Regions from separate parts of the Shinella sp. M31 genome, predicted to be linked through region 1. Evidence: riboswitches for the same ligand, from Rfam matches in the RefSeq annotation. Region 1 holds a riboswitch; each other region holds the start of a gene.

Region 1 (7,199 bases):
CGGCGGGGGACACAGCCGCCCGCTCCGGAAAGGTATTGCGTACCGGGGTGACTGGGCTTCGACGCGTGTTTGTCGAAAGTCGCCATGCGTATTTTGGCAAGCCGTGCATCACCGAAAAGGATGCACGGCTTTCGCCGTTTCAGGCCGCCGTTTTCCCGATGAGACAAAGAAAAAACGCCGCCTCCCGGAGAGAGGCGGCGTCGTATGCGAGCGGACCTGACGTCGCGCTCGAAGGATCAGCCGACGTTGCGCGTGCGGATGAAGCCGAGCGGGCCGAAGGGCGCGTCCATGACGACGTTGCGCACGCGGGACTGGCTCTTGGGGGCGACGCCGTTCCAGGCGATCTGTACGAAGTTCGGCTTGCTGAAGATGAACAGCATGGTCTTTGTCCTAAAAATCCGAAGCCACGCGCCTCGGCTGTCTGATGGTGGTGATATAGGTGCGATCAGGACGAAAGTCACGATCGTTCACGGCGCAAAATGTCGCAAATGGATCAGCAAGTCAGCCATGCCTGTTTTGCATGGCGGTCTGTTGCGGAAATACATCGCAGCGCGGCCGCCAATTGCGGCAAGATTGCGGTAAATCAGGGCTTTTCGGCGGCGGAGACGAATGCTAGGAGGGCGTCATGGTGAGAACGATCATGCTTCAGGGCACCGGCTCGGATGTCGGAAAAACGGTATTGGTGGCAGGGCTCTGCCGCATCGCCGCCAATCGCGGGCTGAAGGTGCGTCCCTTCAAGCCGCAGAACATGTCCAACAACGCCGCCGTTTCGGCCGATGGCGGCGAGATCGGCCGCGCACAGTGGCTGCAATCGCTCGCCGCCCGCGTGCCGTCCTCCGTGCACATGAACCCGGTGCTTTTGAAGCCGCAGTCGGATGTCGGCAGCCAGATCATCCTGCAGGGCAACGTGTTCGGCCAGGCCAAGGGGCGCGACTATCAGGCGCTGAAGCCGAAGCTGATGGGCGCGGTGATGGAAAGTTTCGGGATCGTTAGCGACGGCGCCGATCTCGTCGTCGTGGAAGGGGCTGGATCGCCGGCGGAAATCAACCTGCGTGCCGGCGACATCGCCAATATGGGCTTTGCGACGCGCGCGAATGTGCCGGTCGTGCTGGTCGGCGATATCGATCGCGGCGGCGTCATCGCCTCGCTGGTCGGTACTCATGCCATCCTGCCGGAGGAAGACCGGCGCATGGTGACGGGCTATCTCATCAACAAGTTCCGTGGCGACGTCACGCTGTTCGACAGCGGCATTTCCGAGATTGCCCGCTTTACCGGCTGGCCCTGTTTCGGCGTCGTGCCGTGGCTGAAGCAGGCGGCGCATCTGCCGGCGGAGGATTCCGTCGTGCTGGAGCGGCTCGCCAAGGGCGCGGCCGGGGCGCTGAAGGTCGCCGTGCCCGTCCTGCCCCGCATCGCCAATTTCGACGATCTCGATCCGCTCAAGGCCGAGCCGCACGTCGATATCGTCTTCGTGCGGCCGGGCGAGCGGCTTCCGGCCGACGCCGGGCTGATCGTGCTGCCGGGCTCGAAATCCACGATTTCCGACCTGCGCGATTTCCGCGCTGCCGGCTGGGACAAGGACCTTCAGCTTCACATGCGCCGCGGCGGCCGCGTCATCGGCATTTGCGGCGGCTACCAGATGCTCGGGCAGCGCGTCACCGATCCGCTCGGCATCGAGGGCAGCGAGCGCGAATTCGAAGGGCTGGGGCTCTTGGCCGTCGAAACCGAGATGGCGCCGGAAAAGACCGTGCGCAACAGCACCGCCCGCTCCCTGCAATATGACGTGCCGCTCGAAGGCTACGAGATCCATCTCGGCCGCACCACCGGCCCGGATGCGCTGCGCCCCTCGGTCAGCATCGACGGCAGGCCTGATGGCGCCGTTTCCGCCGACGGTCGGGTGATGGGCACCTATCTGCACGGGCTTCTGTCCAGCGATGCCTATCGCGCCCGGCTTCTCGCCGATTTCGGCATCGAGGGTGGCGGCTTCGATTATCGCGCAAGTGTCGATGCCGCGCTCGACGGCGTGGCGGCGGAGCTGGAAGCTGTGCTCGATCCCATCTGGCTCGACGGCCTCCTGCAACCTGTTCGATGAAACGGGGCTGATTAAATCAGCTCGCTCAAACGTACAGCCATCAGGTTCCCCGCTGCCGCTCTGCCGCACCAAAGTTGCGCCAGAATTCGGTGCAAGGAGTGATGGAAATCCGCCCGGACGACCGGGCGCAGGCGCCCCCGCGCGATCCAAAAGGGTGAGATATATGGGTTCTGGACCTCTCGCACGCTCCGTTCTGGCCGGCCTTCTTGGGCTGTCGCTGGCCGGCACGCCCGCCGTTAGCTTCGCGCAGGCCGCCACCGGCAAGGAAGCCGGCAGCGCCGGTAAGCGCTGGGAAGAGGAGTTTTCGCTCTGGCAGAAGGTCTCGTCCGGCAGCGATGTTGTTCAGTACGAGGGCTATCTGAAGCAATATCCCAATGGCACCTTCGCCTCCATGGCCCGCCTGCGCATTGCCGAATTGCAAGCCGCCGCCAAGGAGAAGCCCGCTAAGAGCGTGACCGCCGAGGCGGAAGCCAAGGCCAAGGCCGAGGAAGCCGCGGCCGCCGAAAAGGCGAAGGCGGAAGAGGCGAAGAAGGTGGCCGAAGCCAAGCAGGCAGACGAGGCGCAGAAGGCCGCCGAGGCCGGAAAGGCCAAGGCCGAAGAGGAAGCCCGCAAGGCTGCCGAAGCGAAGAAGGCCGCAGACGAGGCTCAAAAGGCCGCCGAGGCCAAGAAAGCCGAAGAAGAGGCCGTGAAAGCCGCCGAGGCGAAGAAGGCCGAGGAAGAGGCGCAGAAGGCTGCCGAGGCGGAAAAGGCTAAGGCGGAGCAGGAGGCTGCGCGCCTGAAGGCGGAAGCCGAGGCCAAGCAGGCCGAGGAAGCCGCCGCCGCCCGCAAGCTCGCCGATGAAAAGGCTGCGGCGGAAAAGGCCAAGGCGCAAGCCGCTGCTGCCGAGAAGGCAAAGGTTGAAGAAGCCGCCCGCCTCAAGGCGGAAGCCGAGCAGAAGGAAGCGGACGCCCGCGCGCTTGCCGAAAAGCAGGCAGCCGAAGCCGAGCGCCTGAAGGCGGAAGCGGATGCCGCCGCCGAGAAAGCCAAGGCGGAGGAAGCCGCGCGGCTGAAGGCGGAGGCGGATCGCCAGAAGGCCGAAGAGGCCGCCGCAGCTGAAAAGGCGCGTGCGGAAGAGGAAGCGGCTGCCCACCAGGAGGCGGAGGCCAAGCGTATCGAAGCCGAAAAGGTTGCCGCCGCCGAAAAGGCGAAGATCGAGGAAGAGGCCGCTGCCGCCCGCAAGCTGGCGCAGGAGAAGGCGGCCGAAGTCGAGCGCCTGAAGGCCGAAGCCGCGAAGGCGGCGGCCGATGCCGAAGCCAAGGCCGCCGAAGCCGCCCGCCTTGCCGACGAGGCCGAAAAGCGTGCCGAAGAGGCCGCCGCGGCCCGGAAGCCGTCGGATAGTGAGGAGCCGGCCGATAGCGCGAAAGATGCGACGGCTGCCCGCGAAAATGCGCCTCAGGATGCGGACACGGACAATCGCGCGCGTGCCGTCGAAGAGGCGGAGGCTGCTAAGCGGGCGGAAGACAAGACGTTCCAGGGCGCCGTCGCCGACGGTTCGGAAAAGGCCTACAAGGACTATCTCTACCAGTATCCCCAGGGCCGCTATGTCGATGATGCCCGCAAGCGCATCGCCGCCCTGAACGCCAAGCCGGAAACGCAGATGGATGAGGATACGGCAACCGCCGATACCGCGCGCAAGGCCGAGCCGGTCGTCGATCCGCGCGAGACCTATATGGACCGCTCCGTGCGTGCCCAGGCGCAGCGTTACCTGAGCCTGCTTGGCTACAACACCTACGGTGCCGACGGGGTCTTCGGTCCGCGCTCTCGCGCAGCGATCGCCGCTTGGCAGGGCGCATCCGGCTATCGTGCCGATGGTTACCTGCCGCGCCAGCAGTTCCGCGCGCTACGCGAGGCCGCGCAATATGCCGAGACCCGCCAGGCGCGGCAGAATCGCCAGCGTCGCTACCAGCAGCGCGACTACGATGTGCTCGAAGGCCCCGTCGACGGCTACTATGACGGGCCGTATTACCGCGACGACGGCTATTACAACGATGGCGGCGGCGTCGTGATTATCCCCGGCTATTGAGTTTGCGACGGCCGGACGGCGGTTTTGGCACAGGCCATGCCGCTGCCGGTCGATTGACTTCGCGGGGCGGGAAGCATAATCATCAGCGATATTGGATGGTTCCTTGGTCCGGAAACGGATCGGGGAGTAAATGGGAATGTGACGCGGTGGACCCAATCAGGGCGCTGCAATCACGGCCGACCCCGCGACTGTAGAGTAGCGAGGAACGCCCATCCGGACGGGAGGATTTTCGCGGCGAAGGGCAATGGTGCCTGAAAGCGCGAAGAAAGAACCAGCCGGAAAAGCCACTGGGTGGCATCACGATAGCCGGGGTTGGACGCCTCTTTTTCTACGAATCGTCCGCCTCCGTGACGCAAAAAACCTGGGAAGGCGAGGGCGGACCGAAGGCGCTGATGCGCCGGACGCTGCGAGCCAGGAGACCTGCCAGACAATGAGGGCATATCGCCCGCCCAGGGGAATTTTCCCCGCTGCCTGCACGGAGGTTGTCATGGCTGTTTCTACTACGTCTTCTGTTGTCCTTTCTGCAAACGATCGTCTCGTTGCCGGCGTTTTCGCGCTGCTGCTCGGCGCCTTCCTGGTGTTTGGTGCCGGTCTCGCGAATTCGGCCGTGCTGCACGACACGGCGCACGACACGCGTCACTCCTACGGCTTTCCCTGCCACTAAGGAGTTTCTGACATGATCGTTCGTTATCTCCTGGCCGCTTTGGTGGCCGGGCTGTTCTCCGGCGTGCTGATGACAGCCGCCCAGGAGGCACGAGTCGTGCCGTTGATTCTGCACGCCGAAGAGTTCGAGGGCGAAGCCGCACCGGCGGGCGAGGGCACCACGCCCGCGACCACGGATGGCGCTGCCGCGACGCAGGAACATTCCTCGCTCGGCGCCGTGATCCTCGATGTCGCTTCGGCCCTGTCGCCGATCTCGGTGGCCTATGCTCATGAGGGCGAGGACCACGAGGACGGCGGCATCATGTTCGGCATGAGCCGCTTCTCCGGCACGCTTCTGGCCAACCTCGTCACGGGCACCGGCTTTGCGCTGCTGCTCGCCGGCTTCAGCCTGGTTTCCGGCAATCCGATCACCGTCGCGAACGGTGCGCTGTGGGGCGCTGCCGGCTGGCTTGCGGTGCATATGCTGCCGGCCATCGGCCTGCCGCCGGAGCTTCCGGGCTTCCCGGCTGCCGATCTCACGCAGAGGCAGATCTGGTGGGTTGCGACGGTCGCCCTTTCGGCGGCGGGTCTCTATCTGCTGTTTTTGAAGCCGGGCATTGTCGCCAAGGTCGCCGGTGCCGTGCTTCTTGCAGCACCCCAGGTCTATGGCGCGCCGCAGCCCTCCGATATCTCCAGCAACGTTCCGGCCGTTCTCGGCGCGGAGTTCGCCGTCGCGGCGCTAGCCACGACGCTGTTCTTCTGGATCGTGCTCGGCCTCTCGCTCGGCTTTGCCAACGAGAAGATCGCCAAGGCTGCCTGACATGAAACAGACATCGCCCGGAGCCGTCCTGGTTCTGGGCGGTGCACGTTCCGGAAAATCCGCTTTTGCCGAAAGGCTGGTCGCCGAGACCGGCCTTTCGCGCCATTATATCGCCACCGGCCGTGCCTGGGACGACGAGATGCGCGCACGCATCGCCAAACACCGGGAAGATCGCGGAAAAGGCTGGGAAACACACGAAGAGCCGCTTGCGCTCGCCGCCTGCATCAGGGAAGTGGCGCGCGAGGACCGAACGGTCCTCATCGATTGCCTGACGCTCTGGCTGACCAATCTGATGCTGGACGAGCGGGATATCGCAAAGGAATTCGCCGGCCTTTTGTCGGCCATCGAGGACGCACCGGGTCGTCTGGTCTTCGTATCGAACGAAGTCGGCCTGGGCATCGTGCCGGAAAACCGCATGGCGCGCGATTTTCGCGACCATGCCGGGCGGCTGCACCAGCAGGTAGCGGCCCTCGTACCGGAAGTCTATTTTATCGCGGCCGGATTGCCGCTGAAAATGAAGGGTTGAGCCATGCTGCAACAGAAGATCCCCGCCACCGTCATCACCGGCTTTCTCGGCGCGGGCAAGACCACGATGATCCGCAACCTGCTGCAGAATGCCGGCGGCAAGCGCATCGCGCTCATCATCAACGAGTTCGGCGATCTCGGCGTCGATGGCGACGTGCTGAAGGGCTGCGGCGCGGAAGCCTGCACGGAAGACGACATCATCGAGCTGACCAACGGCTGCATCTGCTGCACCGTCGCCGATGACTTCATCCCGACGATGACGAAGCTGCTCGAGCGCGAAAACCGCCCCGACCATATCGTCATCGAAACATCGGGCCTTGCGCTGCCGCAGCCGCTGATCGCTGCCTTCAACTGGCCGGAAATCAAGACGCAGGTCACGGTCGATGGCGTCATCACCGTCGTCGACAGCGCCGCCGTCGCCGCCGGCCGTTTTGCCGATGACCATGACAAGGTGGATGCGCTGCGCGTCGAGGACGACAATCTCGACCACGAAAGCCCGCTCGAGGAACTCTTCGAAGATCAGCTCACCGCCGCCGACCTGATCATCCTCAACAAGACGGACCTTCTCGATGCCGCCGGTGTGCTTGCCGTGCGCGACGAAGTCGCCTCGCGCATCGCCCGCAAGCCCTCGATGATCGAGGCAAAGAACGGCGAAGTCGCCGCCGCCGTCCTGCTCGGCCTCGGCGTCGGCACGGAAGACGATATCGCCAACCGCAAGTCGCACCACGAGCTGGAACACGAGAACGGCGAGGAGCATGATCACGACGAGTTCGACAGTTTTGTCGTGGAACTGCCCGCCATTGCCGATCCGTCAGCGTTTATCGAGCGCCTCAAGGGCGTGATCGCCGAACATGACGTGCTGCGCGTCAAAGGTTTTGCCGATGTGCCCGGCAAGCCGCTGCGCCTGCTCATCCAGGCCGTCGGCACGCGCATCGACAATTACTTCGAGCGCGCCTGGGCCGCCGGCGAGACCCGCAGCACCCGCCTCGTCGTGATCGGCCTGCACGATATGGATGAAGCCGCTGTGCGAGCCGCGATCGCCGCGGCGGTGTGATTTTCGG
Region 2 (7,199 bases), on a different contig from region 1:
GTAACGCTCGAAATCCCGCTCGGCCAGTTCGCGCGTGACGGCGGCGAAAACCTCCGGCGACAAGAAATTCTCGATCTTCACGAAGCCGGTCTCGGCATATTGCCGGCGGTGATCCGGCGCGACGAGGTTTTCCAGCTTTCTGCGGCGCCAGGCGGCCATGCGCATGGCCAGCGAAACGCGCTTTTCATGCAGACCCTTCTTGTTGAGCCACTTGCTGCCGATGATGGGGTTATCGGCAAAGGATTTCGCGCCCGATGCGAGCGCGAGCGCGTAGATCGGGCTCAACAAGACTGACGATATCTTCATAGTCACCTGCCTGCGGGATGAATGTGCCGCCGGTCGAGCGGCCGTGCCGTAACCGGCTGTTGTATGTGCCGAGAGTGCTACACCAAGCCCCCCGCGAGATCAATTGCGCCGTTCGCGCAAAGATGACTGTGTTCTTCATATTATCACTCCGGCCGTTAATCACAAATCCGGGAGCGCGTTGCACGGCGCGCGCAGAGGCTTATGATAGGAGCACGATCAAGGCGGGCTCCAGGCCGCCTTCCAGTCTCTCTTGCAGGATATCAGGACGTGAAAGGACGCCTCCGCCTTTTGTTTGCGATCGCAACCGGCCTGCCGCTGCTCGTCTCGGGCGTCGCGTCGGCGTCCGACGTATGCGAACGCATCCAGGCGGAACTGGCAAACCTCCCTCAGGTCGTGGTCGACAACACAAGCGCACGCAAATATGCCGGCGCCATTGCCCGCCAGAACATCCAGCTGCGCAAGGCCAGGAGCGACCAGCGTCGTCTCGGATGCTCGTCCGGCAGCATCACCGTCTTCGGCGGCGAGAACGAAGCGGCCTGCGATACGCTGGAAACGGTGATCGGCAAGATGGAGCGCAATCTCTATATCCTCGACCGCAAGCGCCGCGAATTTGCCGGCGGCACATCCTCGCAAGGGGCGCGCAATCGCCTGCTCGCCGCGCTGGAAACGAACGGCTGCAATGACGACGCCAAGGTGATGCCGATCGCCGCGACCGAGACCCTGCGCACCCTGCAGGACGACACACGCACCCTGCCGCTCGGCACGATGCCCGAAGACAGCGGACGGCTGCAGCTGCGCTCGCTGGGCGGCAGCGCCGGCCACGGCAATCTGCGCACCGTCTGCGTGCGCACCTGCGACGGCGGTTTCTTCCCGATCTCGTCGGGCGCCACGCCGCTCGATTTCCGCCGCGACCAGAAGGTCTGCGCGATGATGTGCCCGGAGACGGAGACGCAGCTTTTCTATCAATCGATGACGCCAGGGCAGGAAACCGAGCAGATGACGTCGACCGTCACCGGCCGACCCTATCGCGATCTCGAACACGCCTTCAGCTACCGCACGCGCGATCTCTCGAAGGCCGGCACCTGCGGCTGCAATCTCTCCGCCTATTATCAGGAAATGATCAAGCGCCAGAAGGCGATGAAGGGTGAGACTGCAGCCACGACGGAGGAAACCCTGCCGGAAACCGGCTCCATCACGACGATCACCACCCGGCAGATCAAGCAGGAGACCGCAAAGACCCCTTCCAAGATCGAGGATCGCGTCTACGATCCCGCGCGCCACAAGGTGCGCACGGTCGGCCCCGCCTTCCTGCCGGAAAACGAGTCCGCCATCGATCTCGGCCGCCCGGCCGATGCCGGCGTCAACTAAACGGCTTTATCCGGCCGCCGGCCAGCGCTCCTTGAAGACCAGCTCTTCCAGCGGTAGGCGCTGCCGCCATCCCTTCACCGCCAGTTCCGGTTCGGCATAGAGCTGATCGACGAAGCCGACGCAGAGCCAGGCAACGATTTCGACATGCGCGGGAATGCCGAGGATTTCGCGAATATCGCTGTCGTGGAAGATGCTGACCCAGCCGACTCCCACCCCTTCCGCCCGCGCCGCGAGCCACAGGTTCTGTACGGCGCAGACCGTGGAATAGACATCCATGCGCGGATTGTGCGTGCGGCCGAGCACCACCGTGCCGCCGCGCGTCGGGTCGCATGTCACGCAGATCGACAGCGGCGCCTTCAGGATGCCCTCGAGCTTCAGGGCGCGGTACTGCGCCTGCCGCTCGCCGGAAAACATGTCGGCCGCCTCGGCATTGGCCTTGAGGAAGGCGCCATGCACCGCGCGGCGCGTTTCCTCGCTGCGCACCAGCAGGAAATTCCATGGCTGCATGAAGCCGACCGACGGCGCGCTGTGTGCGGCATGCAGCAGGCGGCCGACGAGATCGTCGGGCAAGGCATCGGGCAAAAACTGGTCGCGCACGTCGCGGCGGGTTTCGATGGCGCGGTAGACGGCCTGCCTCTCCTCAAAGGGAAAAGCGCCCGCCCGGACGAGCGCGTCCGAGAGTTCTGTTCGCATCGTTTTCTCCCCAACAATGCGTCCAACCTGCCGCCGTCCGCGCGGTTCGGTCTATCTCGCCAGGCCGGTCTTCTGACTTCGGTTCCCGCGGCCCGCACCTGCCTTCCCGGTTCAAGAACCAGTGGCAAAAGCCTGAATCGATTCAAGCTTTTACGGCGAAAGCCATCCCCGTCACAGCGTTGGGCACGTTCCGGACCTGAGCATTCGCGCCCGCACCGGATTCCCGATTCTCCCGCATGACGCGGGCACCTGACGAGGATGATATGCGCATGGCTTTGCGGTGCGATCAAGCCTGCCGGCGCCGCATGCCTGTCTCAAAACGCCTTGAAGGCATAGAGATTGGCGCTAAGCAGCGCGTGCCGCACCGGCTTCGGCCACCGTGTTGGCGTCGATATCGCCGGCATGAACGGCGCGGTTGCGGCCGGCATGTTTGGCCGCATAAAGCGCGGCGTCGGCCATAACCATGACGTCGTGCAGGCTGCCGCCATGATCGGGGAACTGCGCGATGCCCGCGCTGCCGCCGATCAGCAGAAGCTGGCCGTCGTAGGCGATCGGCAACTGCGCATCGAGCACCAGGGCTTCGGCGAGTTGCACGAGGGCTTCCCGGGAAAAATCGCCGTTCAGAAGAATGGAGAATTCGTCGCCGCCGAGGCGCGCCACCGAGCCCTGCGTGCCGACGCGCTCGGAAAAACGCCGGGCGACCGCCTGCAACACGACATCGCCGGCCGCATGGCCATGACGGTCGTTGACCGCCTTGAACTTGTCGAGGTCGAGCGCAAGGATCGCAAAGGGCTTGCCGTTGCCTTTGGCGATGGTGCGGCGGACCTCCTCGTCGAAGCCGCTGCGGTTCTTCAGCCCCGTGAGCGGATCGTGCCGGGCAAGGAAAGCATTTTTCTCCTCGCTGCGCTGGAGCGCCTTGACCAGGGCGGAAAAGCGCAGGGTCACGAACAGCATGACGGAGGCGAAGACCAGCACGAAAATGGCGATCTGCGGCAGCGCCGAGCGCCAGACAAAGGAGCCCGGCATATTGGGGCGCCAGGAGGCGACCATCGGATTGTAGGCGTCGCCACCGACGGGCGTCATCACGAGGCCCGGTTCTTCGGTGACGATCGGCGTGAAACCGAGATCGTGCACGCCAAGCCGCCGCTCGGCATTGGACAGCATCTTTTGCGACACCGGCTTGACGGTGATGAGCAGCGTCGGCTCCAGCCGGCTTGCGGGTATATAGAGCGATTTCGGAACGACCGCCTGCACGACGACGATGCTCATGACACGGTCGATGAGGCGCATGCCCGAAACGTGAATTTGCGGCAAGGCCGGGGTCAGGAGATCCCGATCCTCCTGGGCGCGCGCCACCTGCCAGCCGCCCCGGTCGGGCGATAGCGCCTCGCGATAGGCGCGCTCGGCGCGGCGGGTAAGATCGCTCACCCATTGCAGCTTTTCGCGCGCCTTGCGGTCTGAAACCTTGTCGCCGCGATGCACGCCGAGGATTTTTTCGCCGTCAGGCGAGGTCAGGATCATCCAGGAGAAACCGAAATCGGACCACATCCAGTCGCGCATCTGGTCGCGCACGAAATCGTCGTCCGGCATGCCGTGGGCAAGCGCGTTGAAACTCTTGTCCCAGAAGGACAGCTGGCTCTGGTATTGCACCACCTGGTCGATCTGGTGGCTGAATTCATTGCGCACCAGCGTGCGTTCGGTCTCGGCGACAAAACTGTCGGCGCGTTCGATGGCATAGTCGAGGACGAAGAAGTTTGCCGCGCCAAAAAGCCCGACGATCATCAGAGCCGCGGCACGGATCGCAAAACCCACCTCGCGCCGCTTTCCCTGCCGCCGCTCTTCCGTCCTGCCCGTCATCGTCACCCCTGCCTGCCCCACCCGGTTGCGGGCATTGTTGAGCAGAGGCTAACTGGCAGACCGCAAAATTCGCTTAAACAGGCTGGTGAGCGAAAGCTTAACTTACGCGCACTGGAAGTTGTCAATCAGGTCGGAGCGTAGCGCACGAAGGCGAATTCACTGCCGTCGGGCGACCAGTTCGGCACGTTCATCGTGCCCTGTCCGCCGAAAAGATCGAACAGAATCCGCGCGTTGCCGCCGTCCATGTCCATGAGGCGAAGCCGCACGCCGAGATCGCGCGGATGATCGAAGACATCGCCGTCATAGGAGAGCACGAGCAGGTGTTTCCCATCGGGCGACGGATGCGGGAACCAGTCGCCATAGGGACTGTCGGTGATGCGCGTCGGCTGCGAACCATCCGGGCGGACCCGCCAGATCTGCATACGGCCGGTACGGCTGGAGTTGAAATAGATCCACTCCCCGTCGGCCGAATAATCCGGCCCATCGTTGCGCCCTTCGCCAAAGGTCAGACGCTTCTCCTCACCGCCGGAGACAGAAATGGTGTAGATATCGAAGACATCGTCGCGGATGCCGCAATAGGCCAATGTCTCTCCGTCCGGTGACCAGCCATGCCAATAGGACGGCAGGTTCGGCGTCACCAGCGTGGGAACGCCCCCCTCGACCGGCAGCACATAGATCGCCGATTTGCCGAACTCCACCTTGTCGCTGATCACAAGCAGACGCCCGTCCGGCGAAAGCCCGTGGTCGTTGTTGCAGCTGGTGGCAAAGCCGGTGTCGATCGTTTCCGGCGCGGTACCATCGAGCGCCAGCCGGTAGAGCAGCCCATCGCCATTGATGACGAGAAACCGCCCGTCCCGCGAAAAATTCGGCGCCTCGACCAGCTGTTCGCTCTGCCAGATGACGCGTGTTTCGCCGGTGACGATGTTGTGGATTTCGACCGAGCTGCGCATGGCCTACCCCCGGTCGCGATACCGGTTCGTGATCGGGTAGCGGCGGTCGCGGCCGAAATTCTTCTTGGTGATCTTCACGCCCGGCGCCGACTGGCGGCGCTTGTATTCGGCGATGTAGAGCAGGTGTTCGATGCGGTGCACGGTCTTGGCGTCATGGCCGCGGGCGACGATGTCCTCGGTGCTCATCTCCATCTCGACGAGGCATTCGAGGATGTCGTCGAGCACCGGATAGGGCGGCAGCGAATCCTGGTCGGTCTGGTTCGGGCGCAGCTCGGCAGACGGCGCCTTATCGATGATGTTCTTCGGAATGACTTCACCCGTTGGACCGAGCGCGCCGGGCGGCAGATGGGCGTTGCGCCAGCTGGAGATCGCATAGACCTGCATCTTGTAAAGGTCCTTGATCGGGTTGAAGCCGCCGTTCATGTCGCCGTAGAGCGTGGCGTAGCCCACCGACATCTCGGACTTGTTGCCGGTCGTCACGACCATCGAGCCGAACTTGTTGGAGATCGCCATCAGGATCGTGCCGCGTGTGCGGCTCTGCAGGTTTTCCTCGGTGATGCCTTCTTCGGTGCCCTCGAAGGTCTCCGACAGGGCCGAGAGGAAGCCGGTCACCGGCGCCTCGATCGGCACGATATCGTAGCGGCAGCCCAGCATCTTGGCGCAATCGGCGGCGTCCTTCAGCGAATCCTGCGAAGTATAGCGATAGGGCAGCATGATGCAGCGCACCCGCTCCTCGCCGAGCGCATCGACGGCGATCGCGGCGCAGATCGCCGAGTCGATGCCGCCGGAGAGGCCGAGAACGACATTCTTGAAGCCGTTCTTGTTGACGTAGTCGCGGAAGCCGAGCAGGCAGGCGCGGTAATCGGCCTCCTCTTTTTCAGGAATGCGCGACATCGGCCCGCCGTCACAGACCCAGCTGTCACCTTCCTTCTTGAAGGTGACGAGCGCGACGGTCTCCTCGAACTGGCTCATCTGGAAGGCGAGCGTCTTGTCCGCGTTGAAGGCGAAGCTCGCGCCGTCGAAGACCAGTTCGTCCTGGCCGCCGAGCTGGTTGGCATAGAGCAGCGGCAGGCCCGTCTCGATGACCTGCTTCAGCACGACCTGATGGCGGATATCGACCTTGCCGCGATAATAGGGCGAGCCGTTCGGCGAGAGCAGGATTTCCGCACCGCTTTCGGCCAAGGTCTCGCAGACGCCGAGATCGCCCCAGATATCCTCGCAGATCGGAATGCCGAGCCTGACACCGCGGAAATTCACCGGGCCGGGCATGGCGCCCTGGTCGAAGACGCGCTTCTCGTCGAATTCGCCGTAGTTGGGCAGGTCCACCTTGTCCCTGACGGCGATGACCTTGCCGGCATCGATGACGGCGACGGCGTTGAAGCGGCCGGTTTCGTCCTGCCGGGGAAAGCCGATGATGACGCCAGGGCCGCCATTTGCGGTGTCGGCGGCGAGTTCGTCGACGGCGCGGCGGCAGGCCTTCAGGAAGGCGGGCTTCAGCACGAGATCCTCAGGCGGATAGCCGGAGATGAAGAGTTCCGTGAGCAGCAGCAGATCGGCGCCCTGCCGTGCCGCATCCTCGCGAGCCGCGCGCGCCTTGGCGAGGTTGCCGGTGACGTCGCCGACAACGGGGTTCAATTGCGCAACCGCGATACGGAGCGTCGCCTTTTCAGTCTCGGAAGTCATATCTGCAGACCCGTCCTTGCATGGTGTCCGATCCTGCGCAGCCGCACTCTCGAACGGTCGAGAAGCTGTTTAGAGCATGATGCGCGCTTTGGGAATGAAAGGCCGGACGATTTTGCGCTCGCTTAGGCGCCAAGCCCCTGTTTTCAGCGGGTTCCCGCCGCCATTGCGGCGATGCAACAGGCGGAACCAAAGCATGCGGAGAACGTTGCAGAAACCGTTCATGTCCTGTTCAAGATGACATCCGTATGACAGATACACGAAAGTTTAATGAAGTTTGGAGACGGCGTTGGCCCTGTTCACTCCCGCAACCGTGGCAATGGATGCCACCGAAGGACTTGCCGT
Region 3 (7,199 bases), on a different contig from region 1:
CGATTGCTGGGCGAGCGCCCGGGCGATATGCAGCCGCTGGCGCTCACCGCCTGACAGCGTGTGCCAGAGCCGGCCGGCGAAATGCGCCATGTCGACCTCCTCCAGCGCCCGGTCGACGATGGCGTCATCGGTCCGCGACCAGGGGGTGAGCGCGCCGAGATAGGGTGTGCGGCCGAGTTCGACGGCCTGGCGCGCGGTGATGCGCTCGGTGGTTTCCGCCTGCTGCTCGACAAAGGCGATGCGCCGGGCAACGGCCTGGCGGCCATGATCCGAAAGCGGCCTGCCGTCGAGCAGGACGGCACCGGCCTGCGGCTTGCGAATGCCTGACATCAGCGACATCAGGCTCGTCTTGCCCGAGCCGTTCGGGCCGATGATGCCGAGGAATTCGCCGGGGCGCACGTCGAGCGAGACATCCGACAGGATGGTCGCGCCACCGGCCGACCAGTGCAGGTTTTTGGCGGACAACGTCACAGGGCCGATCTCCTCTGGCTGAGGATGAGCGCGAAGGCCGGCGCGCCGAACAGCGCTGTGATGACGCCGATGGGCAGGACCTGGCCGGGAATGATGACACGCGACAGCACGTCCGCCGCGATCATGAAGATGGCGCCGATCAGCGCCGAGGCCGGCAGAAGCAGGCCGTGCCGCACGCCGACGACCATGCGCGCGGCATGGGGAATGACGAGGCCGACAAAGCCGATCGAGCCGACGATGGAGACCATGGTCGCCGTCATCAGCGCGGAAATGGCGATCAGCACGACATAGACCCGGCGCACGGGAATGCCGAGCGAGGCGGCCGATTCTGTGCCGAAGGTGAAAGCATCGAGCGCACGGGCATGCCACAGGCAGACGAGAAGGCCGAGGATCGCCGCCGGCAGCGCGAGCCACACATCCGGCCAGCGCACGCCGGAGAGATTGCCGAGCAGCCAGAACATGATGCCGCGCGCCTGCTCCGCACTCGCCGCCTTGGTGACGATGAAGGACGTGAGCGCATTGAAGAGCTGCGAGCCGGCAATGCCGGCGAGAATGATCGCGCTCGTGCCGCGCCCGGCGCGCAAGGCGAGCGCGCTGACAAGGCCGAAGGCGACGAGCGCGCCGAGGAAGGCGCCGGCCGGCAGCGTCAGGGCACCGGCGCCGATGCCGAGGATCGCCACGCTGACGGCACCGGTCGAGGCGCCGGCGGAAATGCCGAGGATGTAGGGATCGGCCAGCGCATTGCGCAGCAGCGATTGCAGGATGACGCCGCAGAGTGCCAGCGCCGAACCGCAGCAAGCCGCGACCATCGCCCGGCTCAGCCGGTAGTTCCAGATGATGCCTTCGTCGATCGGCTCCAGCGGGTAGCCGGCATGCCAGAGCCGGTTTGCCACCGTCTTCGCCACCACGTCGAGCGGGATCGCCGTCTCGCCGACGGCGGCCCCGACGCCGAGCGCCAACAGCAGGAGGAGGAGCGCCGTGAAAACGGCGCCCGTCCGAAGCACGATGGGGCGATCGGAGATCACTTGGCGAGACCAGCCTTTTCGATTGCATCGGCCAGACGCTCGATGCCCTCGATGGTTCGGATCGTCGGGTTCATCGCCTGGGCGTCCATGTCGAAGACATGGTTGCTCTTCACCGCCGGCATGAGGCCCGCGACCGGATCGGTCTTCAGGAAGTCGAGCTTCGCCTCGAGGCTGTCGAGCGGATAGCGGCGGCGCTCCATCGAGCCGGCGACGATCATGGTCGGTGCGGCCTTGGCGATGGTCTCCCAGCCGACCGTCGGCCATTCGTCCTCGGTCTTGATGATGTTTTCGATGCCGAGCGCCGACATGATGTAACCCGGCGCGCCGTTCTTGCCGGCGACATAGGGATCGGCATCGGCAGCGCTGGAGAACCAGAAGACGGCGGAGAGCTTGTCCTTGGCGGCGGCGACCTTGGCGCGGGCAGCCTCCTCACGCGCCTTCAGCGCGGCAACGACCTCTTCGCCCTTGTCCTGGATATCGTAGATCTGCGCCATCTCGCGGATCTCCTGATAAACCAGCTCCATGGTGAAGACCTGGTGGCGCACGCCGTCGCTGGCCGCGCTGTTCTCCTTGCCGACGCAATCGGCCGGCGAGGTATAGACGGGAATGCCGAGTTCCTCGAACTGCTCGGGCTTGGCGACGACACCTTCCGGGCCGACCTGCCACTGGAACTGCACCGTGACGATATCCGGCTTCTTGGCGAGCACGCTTTCGAAGCTCGGCTCGTTGTCGGCGAGACGATCGATCTTCACATTGACGTCCTCATAGCCCTTGAGGACCGGGCCGACCCAAAGTGCGGTGCCCACCACCTTGTCGGCGAGGCCGAGCATGTAGAGGATTTCGGTCGAACTCTGGCCGATCGAGACGGTCTTCGTCGGCGCCTTCTGGAAGGTGACCGGTCGGCCGCAGTTTTGCAGCGTAAGCGGATACTGCGTCGCGGCGGCCTGGGCCGTGCCGGAAGCGATGAGGGTCACTGCGCCGGCAAGGGCGGAAACGAGGGATGCGGCACGCAGGGCCGCGGCAAATAGGGTCATGGATTTCTCCCGGAGAGTGAAGGCGTGCGGGCTCAGCCAATGGACCACGAAGGGCGCACCGAATGCGGTCGGGAGAAAACGAAGGGAGGTCTGCCGCGGGCGGCAGTCGGGCTCGTCATGGCGTCTCCTGTTCCGGGCTTCCCCGCCCGTGACTTGGATTCTCGAGTGCGCGACAAGCAGCACTCTCGGCTCTGACGGCAGGTCTCCTGGCTCACGGATATCTGCTGCCTGTCTGCCTTCCCGCGCGAAATGCGCAGTGGCATGACGCCAAACGCGTCACGAGGACAGGCGGCAATCCGCCTACAGTTGCGGGGGCAGCCACGGAATGGGTCCCTGTTGGGTCGTCCGCACCGTGTTCCCTATTAATCCCCTGGGAGTCATCCTTCGGGGAACCGTCGTCCCATCCTTAATCCGCACCGTTCGGTGGCGTCAAGATGACGGTGACAATCAGCTTTCGAAATCCCCGAAGACGTCCTGAAGGTGCGTCAGCCGGTCGACGCGCTCGCTCACCTCGTCGCCCATTTCGACGATGACGTTGCTGAGCATCAGATCCATCACCGCCGTCATGGTCGCGGCACCATCCCACAGCGGCCCGTGCGAGCCGGGCACGATGAGACAGATATCGGAGACTTCAGGACCCCAGGGGCAGAATTCATCGGTCAGCAGCACGACCTTTACGCCGGCACGCCGGGCCTCCAGCGCGAGCGGCCGGGCCTTGGCGGCAAAGCGGCGCACGTCGTGCAGGAAAAGCAGCCGCCCCTCGACGGAGCCGTCGAGCACTTCGGCATAGGTGCCGTTCACGCCATCGACGAACTGCACGCGCGGGCGCGTATAGGAAAGCTGGCTTGCGAAATATTGCGCGATGCCGCGCACGTTCTGATAGGCGGCGACATAGACCTCCGTCGCGCCGATCAGCGCGTCGATCGTCTGCTGCCATTCCGGCGCGGTGGTGAGGGCATAGATCTGGCCGAGATTGTCGATCTGCTGCTGGATGAGGCCGGCGAGCAGCTTGCCGTCCTTGCGGTCCTGCTCCAGGCGTCCGACCTGCCCTTTCACTTGCCAGGCGGGGTTGGAACTGCCGCGGCGCAGCTCGCTCTTCAACTCGTCGAGCCCGTCGAAGCCCATACGGCGCAGATAGCGGCCGATGGTCATGGGGGAAAGTTCGAGACGCTGGGCGATGGAGCGCGCCGTCTCGAACGGCAGTTCGGAAAGGTTGCGCTCGATATAGTGGGCGATCAGCTTGTCGGATTTGGACCGCCTGAGGTCGTCGGACTGAACGAGCTTCAGAATGCGTTTCGACACGTCGCCCCTCTCCTCGAAATCCCGCCCGTCCAAAGACGGGCGGGTATCAACCGCACTCACGCCGGGCTCATTGGGCCGTCTTGACCCGCGTCCAGACACGGTCCACCTGACGCAAAGCCGGGCCCAGATCCTCGAATATCTGGAGACGCGCCATCGTCTCGGCTGGCGGGTTGATTTCCTTGCTATTCCTGATCTTTTCCGTGGTCAATTCCCGCGCCGGCACATTGGCGGTGCCGTTGGTCTGCTGCGAGACGTTAAGGGCGACGATTTCCGGGCGCGTGTAGAACTGCAGGAACTTAATCGCGTTGTCCTTGTTCGGCGCGGTCTTCAGTACGCAGATGTCCTCCTGGTACATGGTCGCCCCCTCTTCGGGGATCACGTAGCCCAGGTCCTTCTCATTGGCGAAGATATCCACCATCGCGCCGACGAAGGCATGACCGGCGGCGACGTCGCCCGCCTGCACCATCGGGCGTTCGTCATAGGTGAAGGCCGCCACGTCGGGCTTCATGGCGATGATCGTGTCTGCCGCCTGCTGCAGCTCCGCCGGATCCGTCGAATTGATCTTGTGGCCGTTCAGGATAAGGCCGACCGCCAGAACCTCACGCATGTCGTCGAGCAAAGTGAATTTCAGGCCCTTGGCCTTCACCGTCGCGATCAGGTCCTTCCAGCCCGTGATATCCTTGCCGAGCACCTTGCGGTTGTACATGATACCGACCGAGCCCCAGGCATAGGGCAGGCAATATTCGCCGTTCGGGTCGCTCTTGGCGCGCAGGAACGTCGGATCGATGTTCTTGAAGCCTTCATACTGGTTGATGTCGGTCTTTTCCAGAAGATCGAGCTTGGCCATGATGTCCTGCATGTGCACGGACGGGAAGACGATGTCGTAACCCGTAGCGCCGCCCTGGATCTTGGCCAGCATTTCCTCGTTGGAGGAATAGGTCGAGAGGTTGACCTTGATCTTGGTCTCCTCTTCGAACTTCTTCAAAACCTCCGGATTGATATATTCGCCCCAGTTGTAAACGTTGAGCTCGGCGGCGCTGGCCATGCCCGTCGTGGCCATGAGCACGGCGAGCGAGAAAGCGGCGCGGCGAAAGCCGGACAGACCGGCATCATGCGATTTCGGCATCGATAGTCTCCTCTGATGGTTCGGCCCGTCGTGGCCCCGGCGCTTTCCTTTGCGCCGTCTTCCCGTCCCGGCTTCTTTTCGGCCGTTGACTTGGATGAACAAATGGTATCCAGATATCGAAATCGCACAAGCGTTATTTTTATAACATTAATGGGGAACGACGATGCGAGATTCCATAGTCCGCCTGGAAAAGGCGGCGAAGGCCTTTGCCACGCCCGAGGGACAGACCGTGACGGCGCTCGACGCAATCGACCTCGATGTCAGCCGAAACGAATTCCTGACGCTGCTCGGGCCTTCAGGCTGCGGCAAGACCACCCTGCTCCAGGCGATCAGCGGCTTCGTCCAGCTCGATGGCGGGCGCATCCTGATCGATGGCGAGGACATGACCGACCGGCCACCCTACCGCCGCCCGGTCAACACGGTGTTCCAGAACTATGCGCTCTTCCCGCATATGACGGTGGGTGAAAATACCGGCTACGCGCTTGAGGTCGCCGGCGTCGCGAAAGCGGAGCGCACGAAGCGCGTCGGTGACGCGCTGCGCATGGTCGGGCTCGAGGGCATGGAGGGCCGCAAGCCCCGCCAACTTTCCGGCGGCCAGCAGCAGCGCGTGGCGCTCGCCCGCGCCATCATCGCCCGGCCGAAGCTGCTCCTGCTCGACGAACCGCTGTCGGCGCTCGACAAGAACCTGCGTCAATCCATGCAGATCGAGTTGAAGACGCTGCAGCACGAACTCGGCATCTCCTTCATCTTCGTGACGCATGACCAGCAGGAAGCCCTGACCATGTCGGACCGTGTCGCCGTGCTCTCGGGCGGCCGCATCCAGCAGCTCGACACACCGCGCGTCCTCTACGACCAGCCGAAGAACAGTTTCGTCGCCACCTTCGTCGGCGCCAGCAACCTCTTCGAGGGCGAGGCCGGCAGCGGACAACTCGTCACCAAGGACGGTCTTTCCATTTCCCATGGACGGCCGGGCGCGACGGGCGCGGCGACTGCCCTCATCCGCCCCGAACAGTTTTTCATCGCCCAGACCGGCGACAGCGCGCCGGGCCTCGACGTCGATCTCGAACAGATCGTGTTCGTCGGTTCCACCTTCGAACTGTTCGGCCGGACAGCGACCGGCCGGCGCGTCATCGCGGAAATCCCCGCCATGCGGCGCAGCCTCGTCGGCGAAATCGAGCAATCGCGCCGCGCGCGCCTCGCCTATGATCCCGCCGCCGTGCACCTCCTTCCGGCGGAGGCGGCCTGACATGACGTCGATTGCCTTTCGCCGCCGCGCCCAGCTGACCGTCCTGCTTGGGCCGGTCTCGCTATTCCTGGCGGTCTTCTTCCTCGGCCCGCTCGCCATCATGATCGTGACGAGTTTCCTCGCCCCCGGCCTTTACGGCGGGGTGGAGTGGACTTGGTATCCGCACAATTACGGTCGCATCCTCGGCTTCGCCGACCCGATGTTCGAGGATTTCGATCCGATCTACATCGCGATTTTCCTGCGCTCGCTGAAGATCGCGGCAATGACGGTCGTGGCAGCGCTGCTCGTCTGCTATCCGGCCGCCTTCCGCATCAGCCGGCTCTCCGACCGCTGGAAGAATTTCTGTCTGTTCCTGATCACGCTGCCCTTCTTCACCAGCCTGATCGTGCGGCTGTTCGTCTGGGTGCTGATTCTCCGCCCGACCGGCCTCGCCAATGAGGTGCTGATCGGCACCGGCGTCGTCAGCCGCCCGCTCGACCTGATCTACACGGACGGAGCGATCATCCTTGGCATGGTCTATGTCTTCATCCCCTTCATGTTCATGCCGGTCTATGCCAGCGTCGAAAAACTCGACTGGACGCTGGTGCGCGCCTCGCTCGATCTCGGCGCCGGGCCGATCCGCACTTTCCTGCGCATCATCCTGCCGCTGACGGCGCCGGGCATCGCCGGCGGCGCGGTCATCGTCTTCATCCCCGCGCTCGGCAATTTCGTCGTGCCGGCCATTCTCGGCGGCGCGAAGGTCATGATGCTCGGCAATCTCATCGAGCAGCAGTTCCTCGCCGCGCGCAACTGGCCCTTCGGCGCGGCGCTCGCCATGATGGTCATGACCGTCATGCTGGTGCTGCTCTTCATCCACGTCGTCGTTTCCGGCCGTCGCGGCTTCGACCCCGCGACCGGACATTGAGGAGAGCGGCCATGAAGATTTTCGCCACGCTGGCCCGCGGCAGCCTGATTGCCTATACCGTGCTGTTCTTCGCCTTCATTTACATTCCGCT
Region 4 (7,199 bases), on a different contig from region 1:
CGCGATGAGGTGACCGGCGAGGTTGCCGCTGTCCACCGCCGAGACGTAGCGGGGGCCGAGCGTTTCCAGCGTGTTGGTGCGGTACCAGTTATAGAGATGGCCGCGATATTTCGGCATGCCGTCGATGGTGGCGATGGTCTGCTCGAGGCGGCGGACCGTCTCCTCGAACGAGATCCAGCCGAAATCGCGCGCCGAGATGACCGAGAGCAGGTAGACGCCGACATTGGTCGGCGAGGTGCGCTCCGCAAGCACCGGCTGCGGCGTTTCCTGGAAATTGTCCGGCGGCAGGTAGTGCTGTTCGGCGGTGACGAAATCCTCGAAATAGCGCCAGGTGCGGCGGGCATATTTGCGAAGCTCGGTCGCAACATAATCGGACACGACGAGCTGGTCCTCGGTCTCCGCCGTCTGGCTGACATACCAGGCAATGGCCGGCGAGAGCGCCCAGACGAGGGCGAAGGGCACGCCGATGAACGGCAGGCCCGTATCCGAGATCATGGCGAGCGCGACGGAGAGCACGGCGAGCGCCGGCGCCTGCCACATCGCCTTGTAGTGGTCGAGGATGCCGCCGCGTGCGGCGCTGTCGGCCTGGGCGGCCGTGCGCCATTCCAGCATCAGCTTGCGGCTGACGAAGGTGCGGTAGACCGAGCGCACGATGGCATCGGCCATCAGCGCCGCCGCATGGGCGATGAAGGCGATGCGCAGCGCGACCTGCGCATTGGAGGCACGGATATCCGAGATGACCCGATGCACATGCGCGCGCGCGACGATATCACCCCGGCGCGGCATGATGCCCGAGATCAGCGAGAGCGTCGGCGCGACGAAGAGCAGGAAGATCAGCACCAACTGCCAGATCAGCGCCTGGCGCGGCTCCATATAATACCAGCCCATGACGGAGGCGACGAGCCAGCCGATGGGAATGAGGCTGCGGCGCAGATTGTCGTACATCTTCCAGCGGCCGAGCATGGAAATGCCGTTTGCCGGGTTGAAGAGGTAGGGCAGGAGCTGCCAGTCGCCCCGCGCCCAGCGATGCTGGCGCGAGGTTTCCGTGCCGTAGCGGGTCGGGAAGTCCTCGATGAGCTCGACATCCGTCACCAGCGCGCAATGCGACAGCGAGCCTTCGAGCAGGTCGTGGCTGAGCACTTCGTTCTCGCCGATCTTGCCCTTCACGGCCGCTTCGAAGGCATCGACATGGTAGAGGCCCTTGCCGGTGAAGGTGCCTTCGCCGGCGAAGTCCTGATAGACGTCGGAAACGGTGAAGACGTAAGGATCGACGCCCCGGTCGGCGGAGAAGATGCGCTGGAAGGTCGAGGCTTCCTTGCCCGTCGTCAGCGACGGCGTGACGCGCGGCTGGAGAATGCTGTAGCCGGCGGTGACCTTGCCCTTTTCGGCATCGATGACCGGGCGGTTGATCGGGTGGTGCAGCTTGCCGACGAGCTTCGTCACCGCATCGCGCATCAGGCGCGTGTCGGAATCGAGCGTCATGACGTATTTGACATCGGGCGGCACCACATTGGCGCCCGGCAGGAAGGTCGTGTCGCCATCGCCGCGCAGCAGCAGGTTCAGCTCGTGCAGCTTGCCGCGCTTGCGCTCCCAGCCCATCCACGCGCCTTCGGAGGGATTGTAGAGGCGGCGGCGGTGCAGGAGATAGAAGCGCATGCGGCCGTCATAGGCATAACGCGCCGAGAGCGCCGCCATCTCGCGCTTGGCGTATTCGAGAACTTCGAGGTCGGCGGGCGTTTCCTCCACCTGGCTGTCGGTCCAGTCGCTGACAAGCGCGAAATAGATCTCGCCGCGCGGATTGGCGAGATAGTGCACTTCGAGATTGCGCACCAGCTCGTCGACATGGTCGCGCTTGGCGATCAGACAGGGCACGACGACGAGGGTACGTGCATCGTCGGGAATGCCGTCCTTGAACTCGTAGCCGACGAGGCGCGAGGGCGTCACGAAGAAGGTGACCAGCGTGTTGAACAGGCCCGACGCGCCTTCCGAGGCCGGCAGCGCGAAGAGCACCAGCATGATCAGCCAGGCGCCGTTCGGGATATCGAGCTGGTCGAGGAAATAGAAGACCGCGATCATCGCCAGAAGCGTCAGGAGAATGTTCGGCCCGGCAATGGCGAACCAGTCAAGCTTGCGGCCGAAGCGCACGATGCGCTGGACGAGCGAGGGGCGATAGCCGATGCGTTTTTCGAGCAGCTTTCGCTTTTTGCCGACGAGGAAGGCGGCGACATTGGCCTCGTAATCGAGATCCTCGACATGGGCGGCGGCATCCTCCGCCGTCATGGCAAGTGCCGTCTCGGTAACCTCCAGCTCCGTTTTGCCCGAGCGACGGGCATAGCGCTCGATCGTATTGCGGTATTTGTTGCGCGAGCCGAAGTCGAGATCGGAATAGTCCGAGCCCTGGCGCAGCGCCTCGTCGAGGCGGCTGACGCTCTCGAACCAGACCGGCCATTCCGTGTCGTCGACGGTACGCAGGCTCTTGATGAGCGAGCTCATCGTAGCGTTGCCGGAGGACAGGCGGTTGTTTTCCGAGACGATCAACTCTTCAAGGTCGCTGCCGCGGCTTTCGATCCTGCGTTCCAGCCATTGGATGACGGCGCCCGAGGCCTGCAGGCCGTCGCGCAGCCGGTAGAGCAGCTGGGTGACGAAGGTGTTGTCCTCGGCGAAGCTTTCCATGGTGCGCAGATGCGCGATGGCCTTTTCCGGATCGTTGAGACGGACCAGTTCGTCGGCCACCTCGTTCGCCTTGATGCGCATCTTGCGCGAGCGCTCGACGCGGCTGGAAATGCGGCGCAGGTTTTCGAGCAGCACGAAGCGGATGAACGACGGCAGCGCCCAGAGTTCGCCGATCTTCAGAGCATCGATCTTCTGGAAACCCTGTACGAAGGCTGTCAGGCTTTCCTGCGAGATGTTGCTCTGGGTATGGGCGACGTAGAGCCAGGCCAGCACCAGCGTGCGCGGCACCGGCTGCCCGTCGATCTCGACGGTCGGAAGCTGGCGATAGAAACGGCGCGGGAAGTCGCGGCGGACCTCCTGGATGGCCTCTTCGATGACGTAATAATTGTCGAGCAGCCATTCGGCGGCGGGTGTGATCTGCGCGCCCGATTCCACGTCCTTGGCTGTCGCCTGATAGACGCGGAAGATTTCCTTCTCGTTTTCCTTGTGCCTGGCGCGGAATTCAAAAGGCCGGAAACCGGGCAGCGGCGCTGTCTTGTCGCGCGCCAGAGCCGCTCCGCAATCGGCCAGCTCCTCCAGCGTCAGATAAGTGGCGCGGATCGAATCGTTATAGTCGATCTGCTTGGCGTCTGCGTCGCGGGCGGCGTGCGGCGTATTGTGAAGGGACATATTTCTTAATCTGGATCCGGCCATGTTGAACCATCCGGAAAAGGCCTGTGCGCCGGAAGGTTTTTTGCGGGCAGGTTTCGTCTCTGTGCCGCGATCAGCCATGACACCATACGGCGCCCTGGCGGCGCGAATGGTGGAAACATGGCTCAGGCGACACGCTGATTGGCATCCTGGCCGCGTGGTGCATGAAAACGGCATTTTTTAGCCGTAAGGACAGAGACTTGCAACATCTGAGCGTGTCGGGATGGCTCGGCATCGGCCCTCATCTGCGGTTTTGGTGAATCACGCCCTCGCCGCGGGACGAGCGAGGGGCAGGAGGCAGGCGAAGGTTCAAATGCGCCGCGGTGAAAAAAGTTCCAGGCCTGTGCATTGTGTCCTCGTATCCTTGACTTGCCCGCCGCACCAAGCCAGTCTCCGGCCGTCAGGGTCTTCCGAGTCGCAAACGGCTCGGAGGCTAAGAGGGAAGCCGGTGCGATGCTCCAACGAGGATCAAGACCGGCGCTGCCCCCGCAACTGTGAACGGCGAGCCGATGTCGCTCCATGCCACTGGTGTGAACCACCGGGAAGGCGAGACAAAGGCAATGACCCGCAAGCCAGGAGACCTGCCCTGACACGTCTGTAACGTCCATGGGCGGGGTGTCCCAAGGGTGCGCTTGTTGTCACCTTCGGGTGAAATCCATGAGCGTGCGTCCGGTCATCCCCCAATTTTCGATTGGGGAAAAAATGTTTCAATTCACCGAACTCAAGCCATCCGGCACCGGCAAGCCGGAATCCGTCTTCATCTCCTGGCTGCTCTGGCAGCCACGCGGCGCCGACCTCGCGGTCGAGGCGCTGAAGGAGGTGGACAAGCTTGCCCGTTGCCGAAGTGCCGATCCCGATATCATCCGTCTCAAGGCGATGTTCGCCTCGCTTGCCGGGGCGGATGGACCGATGCACTAGGTCACTCGCATAAAGACATATTGACATAAAGATATCTTTATGTGAACTCCGGTGTAGTCTTGCCTGCACCGGAGGGTTTTCCCATGGCCGTTTCCTACCTGGACGATCTGTTCGGCCCAAAACAGCCGAAGCGGGACGGTCGCGCAATCCGCGCCGCCCTCGAAAACGCGGCCCGTGAAAGAATCCTCGTGCTCGACGGCGCCATGGGCACGGAAATCCAGACGCTGAAGCTGGTCGAGGACGATTTCCGCGGCGACCGCTTCGGCGATTGCGCCTGCCACCAGCAGGGCAACAACGACCTCCTGACGCTGACCCAGCCCGGCGCGATCGAGGACATCCATTATCGCTACGCGCTCGCCGGCGCCGACATCCTCGAGACCAACACCTTCTCCTCCACCACCATCGCCCAGGCCGATTACGGCATGGAGGACATGGTCTATGAGCTGAACCGCGACGGTGCCCGCCTTGCCCGTCGCGCCGGCCTGCGCGCCGAGCAGAAGGACGGCAAGCGCCGCTTCGTCGCCGGCGCGCTCGGCCCGACCAACCGCACCGCCTCCATCTCGCCCGACGTCAACAATCCCGGCTATCGCGCCGTCAGCTTCGACGATCTCCGTATCGCTTATGCCGAGCAGCTGCGCGGCCTCATCGACGGCGGCGCCGACATCATCCTGATCGAGACGATCTTCGACACGCTGAACGCCAAGGCGGCGATCTTCGCGACGCGCGAGGTCTTCGAGGAAAAGGGCATCGATCTGCCCGTCATGATCTCCGGCACCATCACCGATCTCTCCGGCCGCACCCTGTCCGGCCAGACGCCGGAGGCCTTCTGGAATTCGGTCCGGCATGCCGATCCCTTCTCCATCGGCCTCAACTGCGCGCTCGGCGCCAATGCCATGCGCGCCCATCTCGCGGAAATTTCCGCCGTCGCCCAGACCTTCGTCTGCGCCTATCCCAATGCCGGCCTGCCGAATGCCTTCGGCCAGTATGACGAGACGCCGGACGAGATGGCCGCCCAGATCGAAGGTTTTATGCGCGACGGCCTGGTCAACGTCGTCGGCGGCTGCTGCGGCTCGACGCCCGACCATATCCGCGCCATCGCCGAGGCCGCGTCGCGCCACAAGCCGCGCGCCATCCCCGATATCCCGCGCCACATGCGCCTCTCCGGTCTCGAACCCTTCACGCTGACGGAGGCCATTCCCTTCGTGAATGTCGGCGAACGCACCAACGTCACCGGCTCGGCGAAATTCCGCAAGCTGATCACGGCGGGCGACTATGCCGCCGCCCTCGACGTCGCCCGCGACCAGGTGGCGAACGGCGCGCAGATCATCGACATCAACATGGACGAGGGCCTGATCGATTCCGGCAAGGCGATGGTCGAATATCTCAACCTCATCGCCGCCGAGCCCGACATCGCCCGCGTTCCCGTGATGATCGACTCGTCCAAATGGGAGGTGATCGAGGCCGGCCTGAAATGTGTGCAGGGCAAGCCGCTGGTCAATTCCATCTCGCTGAAAGAAGGCGAAGAGGCCTTCCTGCACCATGCAAAGCTGGTGCGCGCCTATGGGGCCGCCGTCGTCGTCATGGCCTTCGACGAGACAGGCCAGGCCGACACCAAGGCGCGCAAGGTGGAAATCTGCACCCGCGCCTACACGCTCTTGACCGAGGTCGCCGGCCTTGCGCCCGAGGATATCGTCTTCGACCCGAACATCTTCGCCGTGGCGACCGGTATCGAGGAGCACGACAATTACGGCGTCGACTTCATCGAGGCGACGGCCGAGATCACCGCGACCCTGCCACATGCCCATATCTCGGGCGGCGTCTCCAACCTGTCCTTCTCCTTCCGCGGCAACGAACCGGTGCGCGAGGCGATGCACGCCGTCTTCCTCTACCACGCCATCCAGGCTGGCATGGACATGGGCATCGTCAATGCCGGCCAGCTGGCGGTCTACGACACGATCGAGGCGGACCTGCGCGAAGCCTGCGAGGACGTGGTGCTGAACCGCGTGCCGAAGGCCGGCGGCACCGCGACCGAGCGCCTGCTCGATATCGCAGAGCGCTTCAAGGGTGCGGCGGGCAAGGAAGCCCGCGAGCGCGACCTCGCCTGGCGCGAATGGCCGGTGGAAAAGCGGCTGGAACATGCCCTCGTCAACGGCATCACCGAATTCGTCGAGGCGGATACGGAGGAGGCCCGGCAGAACGCCGAACGCCCGCTGCACGTCATCGAGGGGCCGCTGATGGCCGGCATGAACGTCGTCGGCGACCTTTTTGGCGCGGGCAAGATGTTCCTGCCGCAGGTCGTCAAATCCGCCCGCGTGATGAAGCAGGCCGTCGCCGTGCTGCTGCCCTATATGGAAGCGGAAAAGCGCGCCAATGGCGGCAGCGCCGAACGCCGGAGTGCCGGAAAAATCCTGATGGCCACCGTCAAGGGCGACGTGCACGATATCGGCAAGAACATCGTCGGCGTCGTGCTCGCCTGCAACAATTACGAGATCATCGACCTCGGCGTCATGGTGCCGGCGACGAAGATCCTTGAGACCGCAAAGGCCGAAAAGGTCGATATCATCGGCCTCTCGGGCCTGATCACCCCGTCGCTCGACGAGATGGTGCATGTCGCGACCGAAATGGAGCGCGAAGGCTTCGATATCCCGCTGCTGATCGGCGGCGCGACGACCAGCCGCGTGCACACCGCGGTCAAAATCCACCCCCGCTACGACCGCGGCCAGACCGTTTACGTCACGGATGCCAGCCGCGCCGTCGGCGTGGTCGGCAGCCTGCTGTCTGCCGATATGAAACCCGGTTACGTCGAGACTTTGAAAGCGGAATACCGCAAGGTGGCGGATGCCCATGCCAGAAGCGAGGCCGAAAAGCAGCGCCTGCCGCTCGTGAAAGCCCGCGACAATGCCTTCAGGGCCGACTGG

Evidence for each region. Region 1 has a riboswitch for cobalamin ahead of ACOZKU_RS06200 (CbtB domain-containing protein). Riboswitches for the same ligand answer to the same signal wherever they lie in the genome.
Region 2: another riboswitch for cobalamin. It lies ahead of bluB (5,6-dimethylbenzimidazole synthase); the one in region 1 lies ahead of ACOZKU_RS06200 (CbtB domain-containing protein).
Region 3: another riboswitch for cobalamin. It lies ahead of ACOZKU_RS11085 (ABC transporter substrate-binding protein); the one in region 1 lies ahead of ACOZKU_RS06200 (CbtB domain-containing protein).
Region 4: another riboswitch for cobalamin. It lies ahead of ACOZKU_RS20750 (hypothetical protein); the one in region 1 lies ahead of ACOZKU_RS06200 (CbtB domain-containing protein).

Annotation. Positions count from the first base shown of each region.
Region 1 covers NZ_JBLZPH010000042.1:20,367-27,565, forward strand. The annotation lists gene ACOZKU_RS06185 (hypothetical protein) at 237-380, opposite strand; gene ACOZKU_RS06190 (cobyric acid synthase) at 626-2,089, shown strand; gene ACOZKU_RS06195 (peptidoglycan-binding domain-containing protein) at 2,253-4,151, shown strand; cobalamin riboswitch at 4,231-4,593, shown strand; gene ACOZKU_RS06200 (CbtB domain-containing protein) at 4,639-4,815, shown strand; gene ACOZKU_RS06205 (CbtA family protein) at 4,828-5,613, shown strand; gene cobU (bifunctional adenosylcobinamide kinase/adenosylcobinamide-phosphate guanylyltransferase) at 5,615-6,139, shown strand; gene cobW (cobalamin biosynthesis protein CobW) at 6,143-7,192, shown strand.
Region 2 covers NZ_JBLZPH010000094.1:33,739-40,937, reverse strand. The annotation lists gene ACOZKU_RS16010 (phytanoyl-CoA dioxygenase family protein) at 1-306, opposite strand, end outside; gene ACOZKU_RS16005 (DUF2865 domain-containing protein) at 574-1,674, shown strand; gene bluB (5,6-dimethylbenzimidazole synthase) at 1,681-2,367, opposite strand; cobalamin riboswitch at 2,413-2,635, opposite strand; gene ACOZKU_RS15995 (diguanylate cyclase domain-containing protein) at 2,713-4,224, opposite strand; gene ACOZKU_RS15990 (TolB family protein) at 4,350-5,174, opposite strand; gene ACOZKU_RS15985 (NAD+ synthase) at 5,178-6,857, opposite strand; gene ACOZKU_RS15980 (LTA synthase family protein) at 7,174-7,199, shown strand, end outside.
Region 3 covers NZ_JBLZPH010000072.1:8,507-15,705, forward strand. The annotation lists gene ACOZKU_RS11075 (ABC transporter ATP-binding protein) at 1-471, opposite strand, end outside; gene ACOZKU_RS11080 (FecCD family ABC transporter permease) at 468-1,478, opposite strand; gene ACOZKU_RS11085 (ABC transporter substrate-binding protein) at 1,493-2,530, opposite strand; cobalamin riboswitch at 2,710-2,942, opposite strand; gene ACOZKU_RS11090 (MurR/RpiR family transcriptional regulator) at 2,978-3,832, opposite strand; gene ACOZKU_RS11095 (polyamine ABC transporter substrate-binding protein) at 3,900-4,892, opposite strand; gene ACOZKU_RS11100 (ABC transporter ATP-binding protein) at 5,122-6,204, shown strand; gene ACOZKU_RS11105 (ABC transporter permease) at 6,206-7,108, shown strand; gene ACOZKU_RS11110 (ABC transporter permease) at 7,120-7,199, shown strand, end outside.
Region 4 covers NZ_JBLZPH010000131.1:18,561-25,759, reverse strand. The annotation lists gene ACOZKU_RS20760 (GH36-type glycosyl hydrolase domain-containing protein) at 1-3,342, opposite strand, end outside; gene ACOZKU_RS20755 (hypothetical protein) at 3,365-3,547, shown strand; cobalamin riboswitch at 3,750-3,966, shown strand; gene ACOZKU_RS20750 (hypothetical protein) at 4,066-4,281, shown strand; gene metH (methionine synthase) at 4,365-7,199, shown strand, end outside.